Regions from separate parts of the Oceanobacter sp. 3_MG-2023 genome, predicted to be linked through region 2. Evidence: riboswitches for the same ligand, from Rfam matches in the RefSeq annotation. Region 2 holds a riboswitch; the other holds the start of a gene.

Region 1 (7,015 bases), on a different contig from region 2:
ATCAGAGCTTTCAATTTCAGTGGCCCCCAAGATGTAGCGCCCCTGCTCCTTGGGAACCAGATACAGATGGTATTTGGGGTGCAGTAATCGTACCGGCCGCTGAATTTCAACATCCGGTGCCTCAATCCAGATTACCTCGCCCCTCACACCGCGCACTTGTGACCGCCAACGCTGGGCGCCAACACCACAGCAATCAATCCATAACACTGCCGGATAAGCCTGTTGGTTCACATACCAATGGCTGTGCGCGTCTTCAGCAACGTAATCAACCGGACTATTCAGACTGATTTTTCCACCAGCGGAAATAATGGCCCGATGTAACAAAACCAATAGACGGCGATTTTCCAGATGACCTTCCGGCATCAGCCAGAGGCCGCGCCGGAATTGCTCCGACAAGTGCGGCTCCAGCGCCTCGATTTGCTGGCGATTTTGCCAGGCAATACCCTGCTCGGCTCCAACATGATGCCGTGCAAGGCATCGCCCCATATCATCCAGCAGACCATTATCGGCGGGATGGGCCACCATCAGAGTCCCTCCCCGGCAAAAATCGATCGTTTCCCCAGTGTCGGCCGACAACGCCTGCAACAAGGTTGGCCATAGTTCCAGCGACTGCAATCCCATCCGGAAAAGATTCGGGCTACAGAGCGGCAACTCACTGTAGGGGGCCACCATGGCGGCGGCGGTATGTGCCGCGGCCCGGGGAGTTGCTGGTGCGAGGGGCTCTTCCTCACTGGCTTCAAACAGGTGTACCCGATAACCCTGACGTGCCAGTCGCCAGCCAATCAGGCTCCCGATCAAGCCAGCTCCGGCAATACAGATTTCGGCTCCGGAGGCTTTCCACGCCTCCCAGTCATACTCGCAGCGGTTATGCATTATCCAGTGCCTCGTCAACCTCGCTCATCTGATCGGTGCTACTGGCGGGATGGTAAAGCTCGCTGCCTTGCTGGCGAAATTCTTCAGCCTTGTCGGCCATCGCTTGCTGGGCTTGTTCCGCGTTAGCAGCGTCTCGTACTTCCTGGGATATTTTCATGGAGCAAAACTTGGGGCCACACATGGAACAGAAATGCGCCAGTTTATGGCCTTCTTTTGGCATGGTTTCATCGTGATAGGCCCGGGCTGTCTCCGGGTCCAGCGCCAGGTTGAACTGATCCTGCCAGCGAAATTCAAACCGTGCTTTGGACATGGCGTTATCGTGTATCTGGGCACCGGGATGTCCCTTGGCCAGATCCGCCGCATGCGCCGCGATGCGATAAGCCATCATGCCCTGTTTGACATCTTCCTTGTTGGGCAAGCCCAGATGTTCCTTGGGGGTGACATAACACAGCATGGCGCAGCCGTACCAACCGATCAGGGCGGCGCCAATGCCGGATGTAATGTGGTCGTAACCGGGCGCAATGTCAGTGGTCAGCGGTCCCAGGGTATAAAACGGCGCTTCCTGGCAATGCTTTAATTGCTCATCCATGTTCTCCTTGATCATATGCATTGGCACATGACCAGGCCCTTCGATAAAGGTCTGCACATCGTGCTGCCAGGCAATTTTGGTCAGTTCGCCCAGGGTGTGTAATTCGGCAAACTGGGCTTCATCGTTGGCGTCTGCAATCGAACCGGGGCGCAAGCCATCCCCCAAAGAGAAACAGACATCGTAGGCTTTCATGATGTCGCAGATGTCTTCGAAGTGACTGTACAGAAAGCTTTCCTGGTGATGTGCCAGGCACCACTTGGCCATAATCGAACCACCTCGGCTGACGATGCCTGTTACCCGCTTGGCGGTCAGTGGAATATGTGCCAGCCGCACCCCGGCATGGATGGTGAAATAATCCACCCCCTGCTCAGCCTGTTCGATCAAGGTATCGCGGAACAATTCCCAGGTCAGGTCTTCTGCGATGCCTCCGCATTTCTCTAACGCCTGATATAGAGGTACGGTACCAACAGGCACCGGCGAGTTACGCAGAATCCATTCACGGGTTTCATGAATGTTTTGCCCGGTCGACAAATCCATAATGGTGTCGGCTCCCCAATGGGTTGCCCATACCAGCTTTTCCACTTCATCGGCAATGGAAGAGGTAACGGCCGAGTTGCCAATATTGGCGTTGACCTTGGTACGGAAATTACGGCCAATAATCATCGGCTCGCTTTCCGGGTGATTGATATTATTCGGGATCACCGCCCGTCCTCGCGCAACCTCATCACGAACAAATTCCGGGGTAATCAAGGCAGGAATATTGGCACCCCAGCTTTGCCCCTGATGCTGCTGTGTCAGCGCATCGGCTAACGCCTGCTCGGTCAGCCCGAGGTTTTCACGGATGGCAATGTATTCCATTTCCGGGGTGATAATCCCCTGCCTGGCATAATGCAACTGGGTGACATTGTTGCCCGGCAAGGCACGCCGTGGCTTGCGTTCGGTTTTCATACGCCACTGCTCGTAACGCAAATCCATATCGCGGGTCTGGCTGAAATATGAGCTGGACTGGGCCAGCACTTCCGTATCGGAGCGCTCGTCAATCCACGGTTGCCGCAGTGCGGACAAGCCTTTGGCAAGATCCAGATCAAGCGCCGGATCACTGTACGAGCCCGACATATCGTAAACCCGCACCGGTGGATTATGCTCGGTGTTGCCATCACTCAATTGGGTAGGCGTCAGCTCAATTTCCCGAACTCCGACCTGTATATCGTCCCGGGAGCCCTGAATATAGACCTTGCGTGAGGCCGGATAACTCAAGCGATCCAGCTGCGCCTGGGTCAGTGGCGACTCGGCATTGGCGGTATTGCCGTGTGTTTTGTCGTGTGTTTCATTGTTGGCGGAAGCCATACTTGATACCTCTCTGAATATGGAAAGGATCAGGCAGGCAGCGGTACAAGAAAGAAAAGAGGCGGGTCATGGCCGATCACGTATCAGGTTCAGCCGGGCGACTGATACCTTCATGCAGAACCCAAACATCCATCACAGTAAAAGGATGCCGGATCATACGTGACTTTTCTGTTCCCTACGCTGGCACTAACCAGATCAGGTTCAACGGGATCCGCAATTGCGATCTCAGCCTCCAATGAGGCACCCCGACAGAATGTTCGAGCAGATTAAACGCTATTTATGACGGCGACAAGCCTTCTACGCCAAAAGAAGCACTCAGCAGAAAATGTGCCCGGGCCGTGGCAATCGGTTGTTGCCGGTCACTTTGCCAGGCAGTGATAGCCACATTGGCCACTCGCACCCCTTGTCGCCAGATCTGGCAATCAACCAGGGTATCCTGATCGCGCCCGGCCCGTAGATAGTCCAGCGAGAAGTCGATCAGTTTGGGCAAACCCATGGGTTCCGCACGGATCAGCACCTGAATCGAGGCTGCCAACTCCATAAATCCACCGATCACGCCACCGTGAATGGCTGGCAATAATGGATTACCAATATTGTCCGGGTTCCTGGGTAAGCGAAATAATAATTCTCCCTCTTGTTGCAATACTTCGGCACCGATAACCGCCGCATAGGGAATCGCATTCATCAAGGATTGATAGTCTCCACTGGCGCGGGCATATTGGACCTTGCTGGCAAAATCATCCTGCTGGGTGGTCGTTTGATCCGTCATCCGTTGTCTCCCTGAATACCCGTTGCCAGCGCATTGGCCGGTTGCAAATGCGTCAAGCGCATAAACGTTGCATTGCATTTGGCGATCACTTCACCATCATCGGCCTGCACCACCCGACAGTCGGCAAACACCACCGAGGCAGTGACCCGCTGCACACTGGCGTGAGCCAACAGGTTCTGACCGCTGCGAGCCGAACGCATATAATCCACCCGCAAATCCAGCGTCGGGCACAACTCAAATCCCGGCAAGGCGTTGACTACCGCGGTGCCACAGGCAGTATCCATCAGAGTCGTCAAACTGCCGCCGTGCAAGGCTCCGGTGATCGGATTACCAACCAGTTCAGGCGCATAGGGCAGCATCATGACCAGCCCGTTGGCATCCGCAGAAACCAGAGAGATACCCAGTACCTGACAATGTCGCAACACCGAGATAAAACGCGCTGCGCGTGCAAAACGCTCGGCGTCAGAAATCGGCTCGACGGTTTCATTATTGCCCATAATTCACTCGTCTCTTTTATAATTAACTTTTTGGAATAATACCCAAGATAGTCCACCACGCAAGACATCCATGCCAACCATGCCTTCAGGTCAACACCAATCGGCCCCGGCACCATCCAGCGCTGCGGTAAAACCAGTCCCCTTGCTCACTCTGACGGTTGTTGACAGGTTCGTCATATCCCTGTCACGGCCGGAATCTACCGTCAGGTTTTCGCGACAGGAGCAAGAGGATGAACTGGTGGCAACATGGAGTCGTTTATCAAATATATCCACGCAGTTTTCAGGACTCAAATAATGATGGTATTGGCGACCTGCAAGGACTGATCAGCCGCCTCGATTACCTTAATGACGGAACGCCGGATTCGCTGGGTATAGATGCTATCTGGCTCTCACCTGTCTACCCGTCACCGATGCTGGATCTTGGCTACGACATCTGTGATTACCAGGCTATTGACCCGGTATTTGGTACCCTGGCCGATTTTGACCAGCTGCTGCAACAGGCCCATCAGCGTGATATTCGTATTATTCTGGATCTGGTCGCCAACCACACATCGGATCAACACCCCTGGTTTATCGATAGCTGCCAACCTGGATCCAGCAAGGCCGACTGGTATCTCTGGCACGATGGTAACACCCGTCCGAATAATTGGCAGGCATGCTTTGGTGGTTCTGGCTGGAGCTGGCATCCCGTCAGAAAAGCCTGGTATTTTCATTCGTTCTTGCCCCAACAACCAGACTTGAACTGGCGTCACCCTGAGGTACAGCAAGCGATACAAGCCGTGATGGAATTCTGGCTGGCCCGCGGCGTCGATGGTTTTCGTCTCGATGTGGTCAATCTTTTTTACAAGGCCAGAGACCTGCAGAACAACCCGACAGATTGGCTCAAACCGGCACGGCCTTACGACCGTCAGAGACATATTCACGACCGGGACCAGCCAGAAATGCACGAGCTGCTCAAACAGATGCGCTCGTGGGTTGATCAGTACCCGGACCGCATGATGGTCGGAGAAATATTTATCGCCGATTCAGATGATGCCAGCCTGCCCGCCAGCTACTGCGGCAATGGTGATGAACTGCACTTGGCGTTTAATCTGGCTTTTTTGCGGGCTCCATTTTCAGCCCGAGCATTCCGTGCCGTCATTCATCAGTGGATCGACTTGCTAGGGCACGAGAACTGGCCGAATTACACCCTCAGCAACCATGATATCAAACGCCATATCAGCCGTTATGCCGCTCACTCAGACCGCACCCAGGCTGAACAACCACCTCACAAGCACAGCCTCGAACGGGCACGTCTGCTGGCGATGCTGCTGCTGACACTACGCGGTACACCCTTTTTGTATTACGGTGAAGAAATTGGCATGCCGGAACAACCGGTTTCCCTGCCCCAGCGACAAGATCCGGTGGGCAAACGTTACTGGCCCTTTCACCCTGGCCGCGACGGTTGCCGGCGGCCAATGATGTGGCAAATACCCAATACCTTTTCCAGCGCGGCCAGCTGGTTACCAGAAAGGGCGATTGAGGGTACAAGTGTCACCGACCAAAGCCATGACCCCGACAGCCTGCTGAGCTGGTATCGACACTTGATATGGCTGCGCAAACGCACTCCGGCCTTGTACCGGGGCAAACTCAAACTTATTGGCAGTCCTGACGAAGTGCTTGCCTACGAGCGTTGTGAACAGCCACACCGTTTACTGGTATTGCTGAACTTTTCCAGCCAGCCACAGCCAGTTAACCTGCACCATCATGCTGTTATGCGCTGCCTCGCCAACAGCCATGCATCCGCTGCCCCGGCATACCGGGACGGTTCGTTATTACTCGAGCCACTACAGGCACTGATACTGGAAATCAATCCGGACTTTCCGCAACGGGCCTCAGTGGCTCCATGACTAGCAGCAACACTGATCCAGTCAGACCCATGCTAACGGGGGCATCCATTTAATCCTGCACGGCTCTGCGCGAGTGTTGCCGTTGTTCAGGGCAAGGCGACGAATGCAGCGAAATGACGAGTCCTTTTCAAATTCGTCAACACCGCACTGGACGGCGGCAACCCGCGCCCTTCGGGGGCTGCCGGATGATCTCGACTCGGTGTCGCCGACTTTTGACTTGACCCGTCAGGCCTGCAAGTCAGCTTCGTGATTCGAAACCATCCGGTAGCCCAGAGTGAGCACCGGATTAAATAGATGCCCCCTAACGCTGACCGGCAAACAGCTGATCGCGATAAGCATGGGATGGATAAATACCAAAAATACGAATATCCCGGGCAAAATATTCCAGCTCATTCAAAGCCAATTGCATATTGGCCTCCTGAGGATGTCCAAGGATATCGGCATGAAATAGACTGGCTTCCATGCTGGCGCCATCCATATAACTTTCCAGCCGCAACAGGTTAATACTGTTGGTGGCGAATCCGCCTAATGCCTTGTAAAGCGACGCTGGAATATTACGGACGGTAAATAACACACTGGTGATATAGGTGATATCCGGCTGTCGTATTTCGTGCTGATGTTCCCGGGCAAACACCAGAAAACGAGTGGTATTACCCATCACATCCTGAAAGTTTTCATGCACCACTTCCAGGCCATACAAATCAGCCGCCAAGGCCGATGCAATTGCCCCTCGATGGCGATCACCACTGGCTGAGAGATCCTCGGCTTCCTGGGCGGTGTCCATGGTCGGCACCGCTTTCATCCCCAGATTCACAATACGCTGATGACACTGAGCCAGCGCCTGGGGATGCGAAGCCACCGACTCAATATCCATAAGCTGCACCCCTGGTAATGCCAGCAAACAGTGATTGACCGGCTCAAAATGCTCGGTAATTGCGCACAAGCGCGTGCGCGGAATAATTCGATAGATTTCCTCAACCCGACCTGCAGTCGAGTTTTCCAGCGGGATCATTGCCCGGTCAACCTGACCAGCACTGACCAGCTCCAGCGC
Region 2 (7,015 bases):
CTGTGTTTCTTGCTGGTCTGGAATCTGACGCTGCCAATGCGCCGTTTGCAACGGGTCGTGCGGCAAATGGCCGAAGGCAATTTTGATGTTACCGATCTGGCTGCTGATATCAGTCGCAAGGATGAAATTGGCGTATTGGTGGCCGAAGTGGCCAGCATGGCGGACGCCACCCAGCAGTTATTGGCCAGCCATCAACAATTATTACGTGATGTCTCCCACGAATTACGCTCACCGTTAACCCGCTTGCAAATTGCGCTGGGTATCGCCCGTAAAAAAGATCAGCAGCAGCTCGTTGCGGCAGAGCATGACCGTATCGAACGGGCCGCGTTTCAGGTGGAAAATCTTATCAGCCAGATTCTGGATCTGGCTCGTTTGTCCCAGTTACGGGCCGGACAGCTGCAGCTGGAAGAACGCAGTCCTTGTGAGCAAGTGAATGGCTGGTTGCAGGATGCTGAGCTGGAGCTGGAATCCCGGCACATCAAGGTAACTTGCGACTGTTCCAAAGCACCGGCCCAGTGTTCCTGGGATTGGGTGCTGATTGAACGGGCGGTTGATAACCTGCTGCGTAACGCCATTCGGTATTCACCGGACGGTGGCTGTTTGTTGGTAGAAGTGGCTGAAGTGGGAGATCGTGTGGATATTTCGGTCATGGATCAGGGGCCTGGTGTGCCCGACGATATGCTGGAATCCATTTTTGCACCCTTTACCCAGGTTGATCATGCCCGCAGTCCCGGCGCCGGGGATATAGGCTATGGTCTGGGCCTGGCATTGGTCAGGCGAGTGGTGGAATTGCATGGCGGGAAAGTGGTCGCTGAAAACCGTCATCCTGGTCTGTGTGTTGCCCTACAACTACCAGTCGTTAATGTACCTACGACTTTTGTATGAATACTCTGGTCGAATCTTGCGGTAGATCAGGGCAATTCAAATCAGCGCAAAAGAACAGCAGTCGCCTGGAACATTTCAAGGATATAGTGGAAATACCCGGGGCTTTTTGCTATTAAGGGTGCCCCTTTCGCAATTGTTGTCTAATTGGACAACGCGTTATGCGTCGAGCCCAGGGATATTAACACCACAAAAAAAACGACTGGATGAGCACTATGTCAGAAGATCTCAAGCAAGCAGCTCTGGATTATCATCAATTTCCCAAACCGGGCAAAATCAGTGTCGAACTGACCAAACCTGCCGCCACCTCACGCGATTTGTCGCTGGCGTACAGCCCAGGTGTGGCTGAGCCGGTCAAGGAAATTGCTGCCGACCCTGAAAATGCCTACAAATATACCGGCAAAGGGAATCTGGTTGCCGTGATTACTGACGGTACCGCCATTCTGGGGCTGGGAAATCTGGGGCCACTGGCATCCAAACCCGTCATGGAAGGCAAATCTTTGCTATTCAAACGTTTTGCGGGCGTTGACTCTATCGATCTGGAAGTGGAAAGCGAAAGCCCACAAGCCTTTATCGATACCGTGCGTCGCATAGCGATTACTTTTGGTGGCATCAACCTGGAAGACATCAAGGCACCTGAGTGTTTTGAAATCGAACGCACCCTGATCGAACAGTGCGATATTCCGGTATTCCACGATGACCAGCACGGTACAGCAATCGTTACGGTTGCCGGTGCCATGAACGCATTGGAAGTTGTTGGTAAAAAAATCGAAGACGCTAAAATGTGTGTCGTCGGTGCCGGTGCTGCAGCAATCTCATGCTCCAAGCTGATGATTCTGGCCGGTATGAAACCAGAAAACATCTTTATGTGTGACCGCAAGGGCGTGATCCATTCCGGTCGTGATGACCTGAACCAGTACAAAGCCATGTTTGCTGTCGATACCGACAAACGCACCATTGACGATGCACTGGATGGCGCGGACATCTTCCTTGGTCTGTCTGGTCCTAATATGGTGACTGGTGAACAGATCAAGGCCATGGCAGCCGATCCGGTTATCTTTGCTTGCGCCAACCCGGTACCGGAAATCATGCCGGAAATCGTATGGGAAGCGCGTCCTGATGCCATCATGGCAACCGGTCGTTCTGACTATCCGAACCAGGTAAACAACGTACTGGGCTTCCCGTTCATTTTCCGTGGTGCTCTGGACGTACGTGCCAAGCGCATCAACGAAGAAATGAAACTGGCAGCAGCCAAGGCGCTGGCGGGTCTGGCGAAAGAGCCAGTGAGCCAGGAAGTGCTGGATGCATACGGTCTGGAGTCTCTGGCTTTTGGTCGCGAATACATCATTCCGAAAGCAGTCGATTCCCGTCTGTTGGGCGCGGTGTCTTTTGCCGTTGCACAAGCTGCGATTGAAACCGGTGTAGCAGCAGGCCCAATGCCTGCCAACTACCCGTTAAAAACGATTGCTGATATCTGATCTGGCGATTGTTTGATACAAAAAAAAACCGCCCCTCTTGCGAGGGGCGGTTTTTTTTGTGGCCAGCGTTTTTGATGACACGGTTATCTGGCGTTGTGGCCAGCCATTGTTGTGATCAGGTGATCAGACGCTGTAACGCTGACGCAAGGCGTTGATACGATCTGTCAGTGGCGGGTGAGACGCGGCCAGCGCTGCCAGTTTGCCTTCACCAGCAATACCAAAGGCGACCAGCTCGCCATTCAACTCGCTGGGTTGGTCATAACTTTCCTGTAACCGTGCCAGCGCATTGATCATGGCGACCGGGCTGACCAGGTCAGCCCCGGCAATATCGGCACGATACTCACGACGACGACTGAACCAGGCGACAATAAACGACGCCAGGATGCCAAGCACAATTTCGGATACAAATGTGGCGATAAAAAAGCCGATGCCTGGACCGTTTTCGTTTTTCAGAATAGCCTTGTCGACAAAATTACCAATAATACGGGCAAAGAACATCACAAAGGCGTTGATTACCCCCTGAATCAGAGCCAGCGTCACCATATCCCCGTTGGCAACGTGACCAATCTCATGGCCCAGCACGGCCTTTACTTCGTCTTTGCTCATGCGTTGTAGCAGACCGGTTGAAACCGCCACCAGAGCATCGTTACGATTCCAGCCGGTGGCAAAGGCATTGGGTTGATGAGAGTTGAACACCCCCACTTCCGGCATGCCGATTCCAGCCTTGTCGGCCAGCTCTTGCACCGTGCTGACGAGCCATTGCTCGCTGGCGTTATGGGGAGATTCGATTACCTGGACGTTCATGCCGCGCTTGGCCATCCACTTGGACAGCAGCAAGGACACGGCAGAACCCGCCATACCAAACACCAGACAGAATATCAGCAGGTTGCCAAAATCCAGCCCTTGTTGTGAAAAGTAGCTGCCAACGCCGAGAATCGACAAGGTAATGCTGGCGACCAGAATCACCGCCAGGTTGGTGGCCAAAAACAGGATAATGCGCAACATGATATTCCTCCTGTGGAATGAATTAGGCGCAAATATGAACTCTCATTATGACCACAAGATTGAGACGATGACGGCGTAATTCAAGTAAAAGAATGTGACAGCAAGAACGAAATCCGGTGCAGGATTGGTATCCGATGGAATATCCGTATAATGGCCGCGTCCCAGGGGGTGGCTTGATCAGCCTGAGACTTGCCAAATGGCATAAACCCCTAGAACCTGATCCGGTTAGTACCGGCGTAGGAATGGGCGAGTGCTGTGAGTTATTCCTGGCATATCGACAGTCTTTTTGTTGCTAAATGGATTAGCGACCTACGCGTTATCCTGTACACCAAACCGGGTCTCCTTTTTGAATTATTTAAGAGGACAGACCCAATGATATGTCGCAAGACACCTTTATTCCTGGCCGTATCCGCGGCTGTATTCACCCTGCCAACGTATGCCGACCAGTCTGCCATGGAAGAAGTGGTCGTGACGGCGGATTTTCGCCAGACCGATGTCCAGTCCATTCCGGAAGCAACGACCGTTGTTGGTGCGGCTGCTATTGAACAGCGCTCGGCGGATCATCTCGAAAGCCTGCTGGCGCTGGCTCCCAACGTCAACTTCACTTCCGGTGCTTCCCGGGGGCGTTTTTTCCAGATTCGCGGTATTGGTGAACGCAGCCAGTATGTGGACCCGGTCAACCCATCGGTGGGTTTGCGGGTTGATGGCATCGACATGACCGGGCTGGGCGGTGGTGCAGGTTTGTTTGATGTGCAGCAGGTCGAGGTCTTGCGCGGCCCACAAGGCACCCGTTTTGGTGCCAATGCCCTGGCCGGTATGATCAATATCGAAAGTAATGATCCAACAGAACAGTTTGAAGGCATGGTGTCGGGCAAACTGGGTAACTACAACACCAAAGCCCTCGGTGCCGTGGTGTCAGGGGAAGTCGGCCCGGGATTGAATATGCGCTTGTCGGCGCATCAGAACAGCTCGGATGGGTATATTCACAACGCTTACCTCGATCGTGATGACACCAACAATATCGATGAACAGCTGGTACGTCTGAAAGGCAATCTGGCGCTGGATGAACGTAATACCCTGGCACTGACCTGGTTGTATATCGATGTGGATAACGGCTTTGATGCCTTTTCTCTCGATAATAACCGCACCACCTATTCCGATAATCCGGGTGTTGATCGGCAGAATACCCATGCCGCCGCCCTGACCTGGACATCGGAAATGGCCGAGGCGTTTGATCTGCGCGTGCATGCCTCTGGCAGCAACGGCAACACCGAATACAGCTACGACGAAGATTGGGCTTATGGCGAATACGATGGCACCACCGACAACATCTGTGTAACGCCGGGCACTTGTTTGGCCAATCAAGGAGGGTATAGCTCTACTGACCAGTATCTGCGCGACCACCGCCGTCGTGAACTGGACGTGCGCTTGACCTCTACCGAAGCAGGACAATTGTTCTCCGGTTCGACCGACTGGGTTGTGGGTGTATATCGTATGACCCGCTCAGAAGATATGACCCGCTTCTATACCTGGAATACGGAGACCTTTTTCAGTGACCTCAACACCGCTTCCACGGCGGTCTATGGTGAATTGTCCGTTCAAGCCAGTGACGACCTGGTGGTAACGACGGGTGTGCGCAGTGAACAGTGGAACACCGACTATGACGACAGTAACGCCATTAACAATGACCGCACTGAAAGCTTGTGGGGCGGTAAAGTGGCGCTGGAATACCTGCTTAATAGCACCCAGCTGGCTTATGCGTCATTGGCGCGTGGTTATAAAGCCGGTGGGGTGAATACCGACCAAGACATCAGCGAAGACCATCGCACTTTCGATACCGAGTTTAATAATGCGCTGGAAGCCGGATTAAAATCCAGCCTGCTCGACGACACCTTACGCACTCGTGTAGCGGCCTTTTATATTCAGCGTAAAGACCAGCAAGTCAAAAGTTCGTTGGCGGTACAAAACGAAGATAACAGCGGTATCAGCTTCCAGGACTATCTGGCCAACGCCGCCGAAGGGGTTAACTACGGTCTGGAACTGGAAACCGACTGGGCACTCAGTGAACAGCTGAACTGGACTTTCAGTGGTGGCTGGTTACAAACCAAGTTTATCGACTATCAGTACGAAACCGCCGATGGCACCTTCAGCATGAACGGTCGTGAGCAGGCTCAGTCGCCGACATACAGCTTTGCCAACAGTCTGGCTTATGCGGTTGGCAACGGCCTGACGTTGGTACTGGAAAACGAAGCCAAAGACAGCTTCTACTTTTCCGACAGTCATTATGAAGAATCCACCGCCTATGTCATGTGGCATGCCCGGGTGGCGTATGATGGTAGCAATTACCAGCTGGCCGTGTACGGCCGTAACCTGACCGATGTCGAGCAGGAAGTCCGTGGTTTCCACTTTGGTAATGACCCCCGTGACGGCTACACCAACGAGCGCTGGGTACAGTATGGCGACCCGCGACTGGTTGGCGTGGAAGGCAAATACTATTTCTGACCGGTTGTTTATTCAGGCCAGTCACTGCTGACTGGCCTATGCTTTATTCCCGTAATTCCATCCTAATCTCAGGAGTACCGTATGGAACTTTCCGTTGATATCAGCGCATACCCATTGGCAGACAAATATATCCCCGCGATCAAAGACTTTATCGAGCGTCTGCAAGGGACCGAAGGACTGACCGTGGTGTGCAACACCATGTGCACCCAGGTGTTTGGTGACTACGATCTGGTCATGAATACCATTGCCGCAGAAATGAAACACTCGTTCGAAACCTATGGCAAAGCCATTTTTGTCTATAAGATGATCCCGGGTGTGAATCTGGACCCTGCGCTCAAGCCACACGGCTAGGCTTGGGGGTTGGGTTTGAGGGCCAGGTTTAAGGGGTGTTGTGGGAACAGGATTGGATGCCTCGGCGGCGGTGATCAACCGCTGTACTGACACCACGACCAGAGCCGCTGAACCAGCACGACCAAGACCAGAACCACAGACACCAAACCATCGCCACGATCCTGTAACGCCCATAAGGCGCTGCTCTGGTTGTGCGAGACAACTCCGAGGTAATCCAATCCGATGGATAACATAGTGAGCCAGATGACAGCTGCTCTGGCTGCCCAAAGTCTCCCCGAGGTCATTGCCGTGGTGCTGGGGCTTGCTTATCTGGTACTGGCCATGCGTCAGAGTAACTGGTGCTGGTATGCGGCCTTTGGCAGTACTGCCATTTTCAGCTGGTTGTTCTGGGATGTCAGCTTGCTGATGGAATCGGCGCTGAATGTCTATTATCTGCTGATGGCCCTCTATGGCTGGTGGGCCTGGCAGCATTCCGCTGCGGATGAAACCACCGAAGAACTGCCAATCCAGCGCTGGAACCTGACACAGCATATGCTGACACTGGCGGCCATTGCTGGGCTGACACTGGTGAGTGGTGCCTTGTTACACAGTAATACCAGCGCGGTCATGCCCTATCTGGATTCCTTTACCACCTGGGGCGCGGTGATCACTACCTGGATGGTGACTCGTAAAGTGCTGGAAAACTGGCTTTACTGGATTGTGATCGATGCCGTGGCGATTTATCTGTATATCGACCGTGAGTTGTATCTGACCGCCACCCTGATGGCTATTTATGTGGTGCTGGCTGCCATCGGCTG

Evidence for each region. Region 2 has a riboswitch for thiamine pyrophosphate ahead of Q8W32_RS02065 (TonB-dependent receptor). Riboswitches for the same ligand answer to the same signal wherever they lie in the genome.
Region 1: it holds a riboswitch for thiamine pyrophosphate, as region 2 does, so the genes downstream of both, thiC (phosphomethylpyrimidine synthase ThiC) here and Q8W32_RS02065 (TonB-dependent receptor) in region 2, are expected to answer to the same signal.

Annotation. Positions count from the first base shown of each region.
Region 1 is NZ_JAUYVX010000014.1:83,538-90,552, forward strand. Features, by position in the region: gene Q8W32_RS13325 (FAD-dependent oxidoreductase) at 1-873, opposite strand, end outside; gene thiC (phosphomethylpyrimidine synthase ThiC) at 866-2,809, opposite strand; TPP riboswitch at 2,965-3,067, opposite strand; gene Q8W32_RS13335 (PaaI family thioesterase) at 3,087-3,578, opposite strand; gene Q8W32_RS13340 (PaaI family thioesterase) at 3,575-4,075, opposite strand; gene Q8W32_RS13345 (alpha-amylase family glycosyl hydrolase) at 4,306-5,964, shown strand; gene Q8W32_RS13350 (prephenate dehydratase) at 6,266-7,015, opposite strand, start outside.
Region 2 is NZ_JAUYVX010000002.1:31,181-38,195, reverse strand. Features, by position in the region: gene Q8W32_RS02080 (ATP-binding protein) at 1-885, shown strand, start outside; gene Q8W32_RS02075 (malic enzyme-like NAD(P)-binding protein) at 1,098-2,360, shown strand; gene htpX (protease HtpX) at 2,484-3,365, opposite strand; TPP riboswitch at 3,520-3,625, shown strand; gene Q8W32_RS02065 (TonB-dependent receptor) at 3,738-5,867, shown strand; gene Q8W32_RS02060 (hypothetical protein) at 5,949-6,218, shown strand; gene pnuC (nicotinamide riboside transporter PnuC) at 6,462-7,015, shown strand, end outside.